DNA from 2 places in the Ferdinandcohnia sp. SAFN-114 genome. Region 2 is predicted to be linked to the other one. Evidence: riboswitches for the same ligand, from Rfam matches in the RefSeq annotation. Region 2 holds a riboswitch; the other holds the start of a gene.
The links. Region 2 has a riboswitch for thiamine pyrophosphate ahead of ACR65M_RS23035 (3-oxoacyl-ACP reductase). Riboswitches for the same ligand answer to the same signal wherever they lie in the genome.
Positions count from the first base shown of each region.

Region 1: linked by a shared signal. The riboswitch ahead of tenA (thiaminase II) and the one ahead of ACR65M_RS23035 (3-oxoacyl-ACP reductase) in region 2 are both predicted to bind thiamine pyrophosphate.

Region 1 covers NZ_JBPFDQ010000066.1:24,741-28,797, reverse strand. The annotation lists gene sigY (RNA polymerase sigma factor SigY) at 973-1,533, shown strand; gene ACR65M_RS18940 (YxlC family protein) at 1,487-1,846, shown strand; gene ACR65M_RS18935 (sigmaY antisigma factor component) at 1,833-2,036, shown strand; gene ACR65M_RS18930 (hypothetical protein) at 2,036-2,242, shown strand; gene ACR65M_RS18925 (heavy metal-binding domain-containing protein) at 2,223-2,537, shown strand; TPP riboswitch at 2,616-2,779, shown strand; gene tenA (thiaminase II) at 2,879-3,559, shown strand; gene ACR65M_RS18915 (ECF transporter S component) at 3,585-4,057, shown strand, end outside.
Region 2 covers NZ_JBPFDQ010000101.1:3,518-7,574, forward strand. The annotation lists gene thiW (energy coupling factor transporter S component ThiW) at 490-993, opposite strand; gene ACR65M_RS23035 (3-oxoacyl-ACP reductase) at 1,015-1,776, opposite strand; TPP riboswitch at 1,868-1,974, opposite strand; gene ACR65M_RS23040 (hypothetical protein) at 2,110-2,508, shown strand; gene ACR65M_RS23045 (DNA alkylation repair protein) at 2,529-3,191, opposite strand; gene ACR65M_RS23050 (hypothetical protein) at 3,317-3,448, opposite strand; gene ACR65M_RS23055 (SRPBCC family protein) at 3,759-4,057, opposite strand, start outside.

The DNA.
Region 1 (4,057 bases), on a different contig from region 2:
ACAATATTAAGGACTTGACTGAAATCTCTAGGCATGAGTCCGAAAAATGGTGTGATTCAGACAAGGCAACAGGAAATTTCCAAGCATGAGTCTGAAAAATGGTGCGATTCAGACAACACCCGAGGGAATTTCCGGTCATGAGTCCGAATGCGGGTGTGATTCAGACAAGGCAAGAGAAAATCCCCAAGTATGAGTCTGAATAAGGGTGTGATTCGGACAAGGCTATAGGAAATCTCTAGGCATGAGTCCGAATGCGGGAGTGATTCAGACAAGGTCAGAGAAAATCCCCAAGTATGAGTCTGAATAAGGGTGTGATTCGGACAAGGCCAGAGAAAATCCCCTAGTATGAGTCTGAATAAGGGTGTGATTCGGACAAGTCTATAGGAAATCTCTAGGCATGAGTCCGAAAAATGGTGTGATTCGGACAAGGCAAAAGGAAATTTCCAAGCATGAGTCCGAATGCGGGTGTGATTCAGACAAAGCCAGAGGAAACCACTAAGTATGAGTCTGAATAAGGGTGTGATTCGGACAAGGCTATAGGAAATCTCTAGGCATGAGTCCGAATGCGGGTGTGATTCAGACAAGTCTATAGGAAATCCCCAAGGATGAGTCGGAATGCGGGTGTGATTCAGACAATGCCAGAGAAAATCCCCTAGCATGAGTCGGAATAAGGTGTGATTCAGACAAGGCCGGAGGAAATCCCCAGTCATGAGTCTGAATAAAGGTGTGATACAGGCAAGGGCCAAAAGAAATCTCCAAGCATGAATCCTAATTTAGCATGATTTGGGCAAGATCCGAGGATAACTCCATTTTGAGTCAAAATGGGGAATGTAATTTTCTATAGGATGGGTTAAACTGTTGAAAACGTATATAATAAATTTTTTTAACTGAGAGTGAACTTTTTAATGACTTCATACGTATTATTAGCGAAAAATAAAAAATAACAAATTTTCTCGGGGGAGAATTCAATGCATGGATGAAAAGGAACTAATTCGCAGTGCAAAGCGTGGTGACTCACTCGCGTTTGCAATGCTTTTTAAAGAACATTATCCTTTTTTAGTTAAGTATTTAATAAAAGTTACAATGAAACCTGATATTGCTAAAGACATCGCACAAGAGGCAATGATGAAAAGCATGGAAAAAATTAATATGTATAACGGTAAAGCAAAATTCTCCTCATGGCTCATAACAATTGCTACGAACTTATACATAGACACTATCCGCAAAAAGAAACGCGAACAAAATTATCAACAGGAGCAAGCATTACGAAAAATGAAGTGGCAATTCGAGAACCATTCTGAGGATTGGAATGATGTTCTTGATGCACTGGGAAGGCTTTCAGATGAAATTCGGATTCCAATTGTTCTCAAACATTATTATGGATATTCATATGAAGAAATCGCTGATATGCTTCATATCGCCATCGGTACTGTTAAATCAAGAATACATAATGGAATTCATACAGTGAGAAAGGAGTTGAGACCTAATGAAGAAAAACAAGCTAACTCTATTAAAAAACGAACAACGACTTGAAGAGGATCCAGAAACGATTCAAGATATAAATGAAGCACTCACTAAAATAGATCATCATTACTCGGTTTTCACTCCGGACCTACAAGTATTTGAACAAATGGTAGCAACTGCACAACAAAAACAAAAGAAGAAGTTTAGACGAGAACTGACCGCATTTATTTTGATTGCATTATTCATCATGACGGCTTTAATAACGTCATTTTTCCGTCTTCCTCTTGCATTTATTGTGATTCAAGGTATTGCAACAATTAGCTTTCCAGTATATAGCTTCTTTCGTTATCGAAAAAAGGTGATTGTACATGAATACGAATGATACTCTACTTATTATGGTGGCAGTGATTGCCCTTCTTATTCAAAGCTTTTGGTTGTTTTTAGATGCTCGAAAGCGGGGGCATAATTATTGGTTTTGGGGAATATGGGGATTAATTCAATCACCGTTGCCCCTTCTTTTTTATCTTATTATTGCAAGAAAAATTTATCGACGTAAAGCAGGTAGGGAATGATGAGGAATATTGCAAAATATATTGTATTAATGATAGCCATTGTTGGACAAATCGTAGGAATTGTATTTTTGTTTATTGATATTTCAAAGGCACTAACATTCTATGCCTTTTACATGGTTGCCATTATTCTATTATTTGCCCTATTAGTATGGGAACGAAAACGTGAGAAAGAGGAGGATGACGAAAATGATTATCGTGACTACTGATTTTGTACCTGGAAAAGAAGTAAAAGAACTTAAAGGATTTGCAAGAGGAGGTACAGTTCAGTCAAAGCATATTGGTAAAGATATAATGGCTGGATTAAAAACAATTGTTGGAGGAGAGATCTCCGATTATACTGAAATGCTAGAAGAAGCCCGCCAAAAAGCAATTGGTCGAATGGTGGAAGATGCAAAAGCAAAAGGAGCAAATGCAGTAATCGGGATGCGATTACAAACCTCAGCTGTTATGCAAAATGCATCTGAAATTATTGCATATGGAACAGCAGTTTATGTAGAGTAACTAGTAAAACTTAAAAAAGCCTTGATAATTATTTCCAACATGTTATGATTGGAAATAAGAAAAATTGCATAAATAATATTATTCCACTAGGGGTGCCTTTAAATAAGGTAAATGTATTAATGGTGTTATACCTTTGAATCGTTTACCGGAAGGCTGAGATTGAGGATTGTTTTATCATAACCTTGAGACCCTTAGAACCTGATCTGGTTGATACCAGCGTAGGGAAGTGGGTAGACGGGTCTCTTTATTTTTATTTGTCTAAATCCAAACCACTTTCTTTACGTTGGTAAAGAAGGTGGTTTTTTATTTTGCAAATAACAGTAAAGGGAGGAGAATTGAACATGTTATTTTCAGAAGAAATACGTAAAGAGGCAAACGATATTTGGGAGGCAAGCTTTGACCATCCATTTGTCACAGGGATTGGAGACGGTACATTACCAATTAAATGTTTCCGTTACTATGTCATGCAGGATGCCTATTACTTAACTCATTTTGCAAAAGTGCAATCTTTAGGCGCAGCAAAGGCGGAGGACTTACATACAACAAACAGGCTTGCTATTCACGCTCAAGGAACTTACGAGGCCGAACTAGCGCTGCATAAAAGCTTTTCCGGAAGACTTGGGATTACGGAGGAAGAAAGAAAAAACTTTAAACCCGCACCGACAGCATATGCATATACATCACACTTGTATAGAGCCGCATATTCAGGTCATTTGGGTGATGTAATTGCTGCTTTATTACCATGTTATTGGCTATATTATGAAATTGGTGAAAGACTTAAAGGTTGCAAACCAGAAGAGCCGATTTATCAGGAGTGGATTGCGGCGTATGGTGGGGATTGGTTTAAAGAACTAGTTGAAGAACAGATCGATAGAGTAAATGAATTGGCAGAAAAAGCGACGCAAGAGGATCGTGACCGCATGAAGGAACATTTTATGATTAGTAGTCAATATGAATACTCCTTTTGGGAAATGGCGTACAAATTAGAGAACTGGCCAGTTCAATCAAAACTATCTGTCTGAACGAAGGAGAAGAGGAGAGGTATTAATGAGCAAAGGATTAAAACTAACTGATATTTTGGTTACGATCGTAATCGCCATTGCATTTGGAATTGTTTATATTGTTTGGGGTTCTTTATATTATGTTGTAAAGCCGATTGGGCTGCACGCCGATCAGTTAATCTATGGAATGTGGTTTATTGCAGCGACTGTTGCGTATCTTGTGATTCGTAAACCTGGTGTTGCATTACTGGCAGAAATTGCAGCTGCCTCAGGTGAATTTATTTTAGGGTCTCCATGGGGCCTAACCGTTCTGCTGTACGGTGTTGTACAGGGGCTGTTTGCTGAAGCAGTGTTTATGCTCTTTCGATATAGAAAATATAATCTTGCTGTGGTCGTCTTGGCAGCAATAGCTTCTTGTCTAGGGTCAGTAATAATGGATTTTGCGTATGGAGAAATAGGTGACTTAGCTACCTGGAATCTCATTTTGTTCCTAGTTGCTAGATTCGTAGGTTCCATCTT
Region 2 (4,057 bases):
TTATCGCTTTTTCGCTTAAAAATAATACACAAATGGATATTTCTTACATTTTTAATCATAATTGAAATCAATTCTACCTTTTTTTGGAATTTACGCATGACTTCATATTGCTAAACAATCTAAAAGCATACGCATTTCAATTTTACGTATGCTTTTATCGCTTTTTCGCTTAAAAAATGATACACAAATGGATATTTATTACAGTCTTAATCTTAATTGAAATCGACTCTACCTTATTTTGGAATTTACGTATGACTTTATATTGCTAAATTATATAAAAGCATACGCATTTCAACTTTACGCATGCTTTTATCACTTTTTCGCTTAAAAACAATACACAAATGGAAATCTACTACATTTTTAATCTAAATTGAAATCAATTCTACCTTTTTTGTTAGTTATTTATTGTAATTCATTCGTATGCATGTAATGGTTTTTTTCTACGTAGTCTGAACTACAACACATACAAGTTTAGTCTCCTCAAGTTTCTTAGTAGTTTCGTTCTAGATATTTATTGAACGCGGGGTTTTTTAATACGATTCCAACAATGATAAATCCAAAAATAGATCCCACAATGGAGCTGAAAATAAACGATGGTATGAAGCCAAAAATGGCTGCATCCTGTCCAAGAATAAGCGTGGCAATTGGATAACAAGCAATTGCCCCTAAGATCCCTGTTCCAATAATTTCACCTGTCATTGCCATTGACGCCTTCTTAGTTTTTGTATAAAGGATTGCTGCTAAAAAAGCTCCTATCATACTTCCTGGAAAGGCAAATAAAGAGCCAGTCCCAAGCATGTTTCGAAGTAAAGATACAGAAAAAGCTTGAAGCACGGCGTATGCTGGACCTAAGATAACCGCCGACAAGACATTAATAAAATGCTGCATAGGAAATACTTTTGTGAAACCTATTGGAATTGCAAATAAATGACTTGTAACTGTTCCGATAGCGACAAGCATTGCTGTGAGTGTCATTTTTAGTGTTTTACTCAAGATGAATCCCCCATTACCGATTTAATTCATTACCAAACCGCCGTCAACAATAAGGTTTTGACCCGTTACCCCTTTACTCCAAGGTGATGCAAAGAAAAGAACTGCGTTTGCTACATCTTCCGGTGTTGTTACTTTTTGTAGTGGCGTAGATTCCTTTATCAATTGGAAAACCTCTTCAGACGTTGCCGAACTTGCATCCGTTGTTTGAAGTAATCCCCCAGAAATCATGTTTACGTTTATTCCATATGGACCAAGGTCTTTTGCCATGTTCCGAGTGAATCCTAAAAGAGCTGCTTTGCTAGTGTTGTAATCATGGTAAGCAACAACAGGATTTTGAAAGAGATTCGTGCCAATTGTTACAATACGTCCAAAGTCAAGCTCTTTCATGTCTGGAAGTGCTGCTTGTGTTGTATGTAAAGCTCCTTTTATTGCTCCCTCGAGCTGTGCGTGAAAATCCTCCCAAGAAATAGTTTCGGCGTTCTTTCTTGCGACTGGGTCAAAACGAAAATTGATTAAGGCATTATTTACAACGGTTGTTATAGGTTGATCAAAATATTTTTTCGCTTCAACAAATAAATTCTGTACTTGTTCACGATTTCTCACATCAGCTTGAATGGAGATCGCATTTTCACCGATTTCTTCTTGTAGAGAACGAGCTTTTGCTTCACTTTGAAAATAGTTGATTACTACCTTTGCCCCTTCATTCGCAAAAGCTTTTACGATTTCCTTTCCTAATCCTCGTGCACCACCGGTAACGAGAATAACCTGATTTTGTAGTTTCATTCTAGTAGCCTCCTCAAATAGAAAATAAGAAAAACGCAAAAAAACCAGTTCCACATAAATGGACCTGGTTTAAGGTATCAAGAAAAAATGGACATTTTCCACTCTACTTTCCTCCGCCGGTATAATCCGGATCAGGTCCAAAGGGTTAAAAAACGCACGCTTTTCTCTCAGCCCAATCGGGCACCCCTAGTAGTTACGAATATTCTTTCTATAAGGATAGTATGTACTTGCAAAAATGTAAAGGTATTTGATGAATTCAAGATTCTAAGATTCATTATATGGTATAATATGGATAACAGTCTGAATATTCAATTTATAGAAAGGGGTGCTGGGATGTTATTTTATTTAATGATCGCTCTATTTGCAGTAGGAATTGGAGCGATTGGTTGCGGTATTTTTATGTTTTTTGTAAAAATGGAAAAGAAAAAGGCGTTTATTATAAGTTTAATAGGATTATTCATTATTATAGTGACCATGGGTTCTGGTAATCTTCGCCCCTCCTATGAGAAAGAAACCTCCATAATCGTTCAGGAAGTTTCCGTATCGGCCGAAAAAAATGGTGATGGAAAATACAGTTGTAATGTAAGTGATCCATACAGCGTGTATCAGTTTTATAGCGAAGATAAAAAAGAGGTCGAGGATTTTTGCGCTCAATTTAGCAAAGGTGAAACATATGAAATCACATACCAGTTTAAATCTGGTAAATATACCATTTTAGGAGTAATTAAGTAAAGGCCGGGAGATTCCTGGCCTTAAATATATTTACTACCTTCTCTAACACTTAGCTTTTGCAGTGGTGTTTCATTTATAAATTGACGGACTGAATCTGGGTTTGTCTTTGAGTATTCGCGCAAAGCCCAGCCAATTGCTTTTTGGATGAAAAATTCTTTACTTGTTGCATTGGCTTTTATGTATTTGTACAGGATGTTTTCATTTGTTTCTTCCTTATATTTTAACTGGAAAAGAATTGATGAACGTGTAAGCCATAAATGCTCACCAAATGCCCAGCCTTCAATTGTTTCCTCTATAATACTAGGTGTTACTTTAGCTATATTTCCAACTATATGTGGTGAAAGAACATCGACAGTATCCCACCAAGATTTTGTAGTAATGAGCTCCTCGATAAAAGTTAAATGGCTACTATTGACTTTTTTTATAGATCTAACTAAATAATCCTGTGCAGCATATTGGTATTCCCGTTCATCCTTTTTCCACAACTGTGTAACAAGTTCAAGATTTAAATCCTTTTTTAATAATCCTGTTTCATTATAAAAATTACGTGTTAATTGTCTCCTTAAAGGTGTTTTTATTCCGAGAAACGGAAAATGGTTTTTCATATATTTTTGCATCGGTAACGCATTAGCGGGATTACTATGTTCTTCGAATAATGTAACGAGATGGTTTAAATCCTCCATTGTATTGCTCCTTTAAAAGATTTGGTATCCTCATTGTACTCGATGCTCCTATTCTTACAAAATAAAAAATACTATCTTTTCTATGTAAGTATACGTACGAAAAGATAGTATTTTAAATTCGTTACTTATTGCATTTTAATAGGTGTTACGACTGCAAATAGGTTTTCTGTTGGATTGTTGAGGTTGACTTCAATTACTTTATACCCTTCACTATCCTTGTAATCATTTGTAACTGGTGTTTTAATCTCGTTGCTCATTTTCCGTACTTCCCTTCTAACATTTTTCTCACACAATAAGTAGTATATGATGAGGTAACGAAAATGTGCTTTCTTTTAAAAAAAATTTTACTTTTATATTTTGGCTGTTTTCGCAAACTTTGTTGTTTTTATATCGTTGACTTCCGCTTCAGGTGGACGCTTTCCGCGGGCGTGGCTTGAGCCTCCTCGTCGCTACCGCTCCTGCGGGGTCTCAAGTCTCACGCTTTTCCCGCAGGAGTCGCCACCTTACGCTCCAATCAAATTGGTTTGCAATTTATTAACAAAAAGCAACAATCTTTTAGAAAAGAGCCTATATTTTTAATGCTTCATTTCCTACGCGCTCCATAAATTCCCTTACAACATCATTGTTTGCATTTTTACTGCTTAGTTTTAGCATGGCCCGTCCGACAAAATTAACTCCTATGTTTTGTCCTTCATATATGAATTTAGTGTGGGACTCGTCAATTTTTAGTAGGGTGAAAGTCGTAGTAATTTCAAATGCTTTCCCGAGTACAAAGCTTGTTTGCTTTAGCTTTTTGTTTTCGGTATTATCATATTGTGTCGTTTCAACAATATAGGTTTCTACACGTTTTCCCTCCCGATATTTTT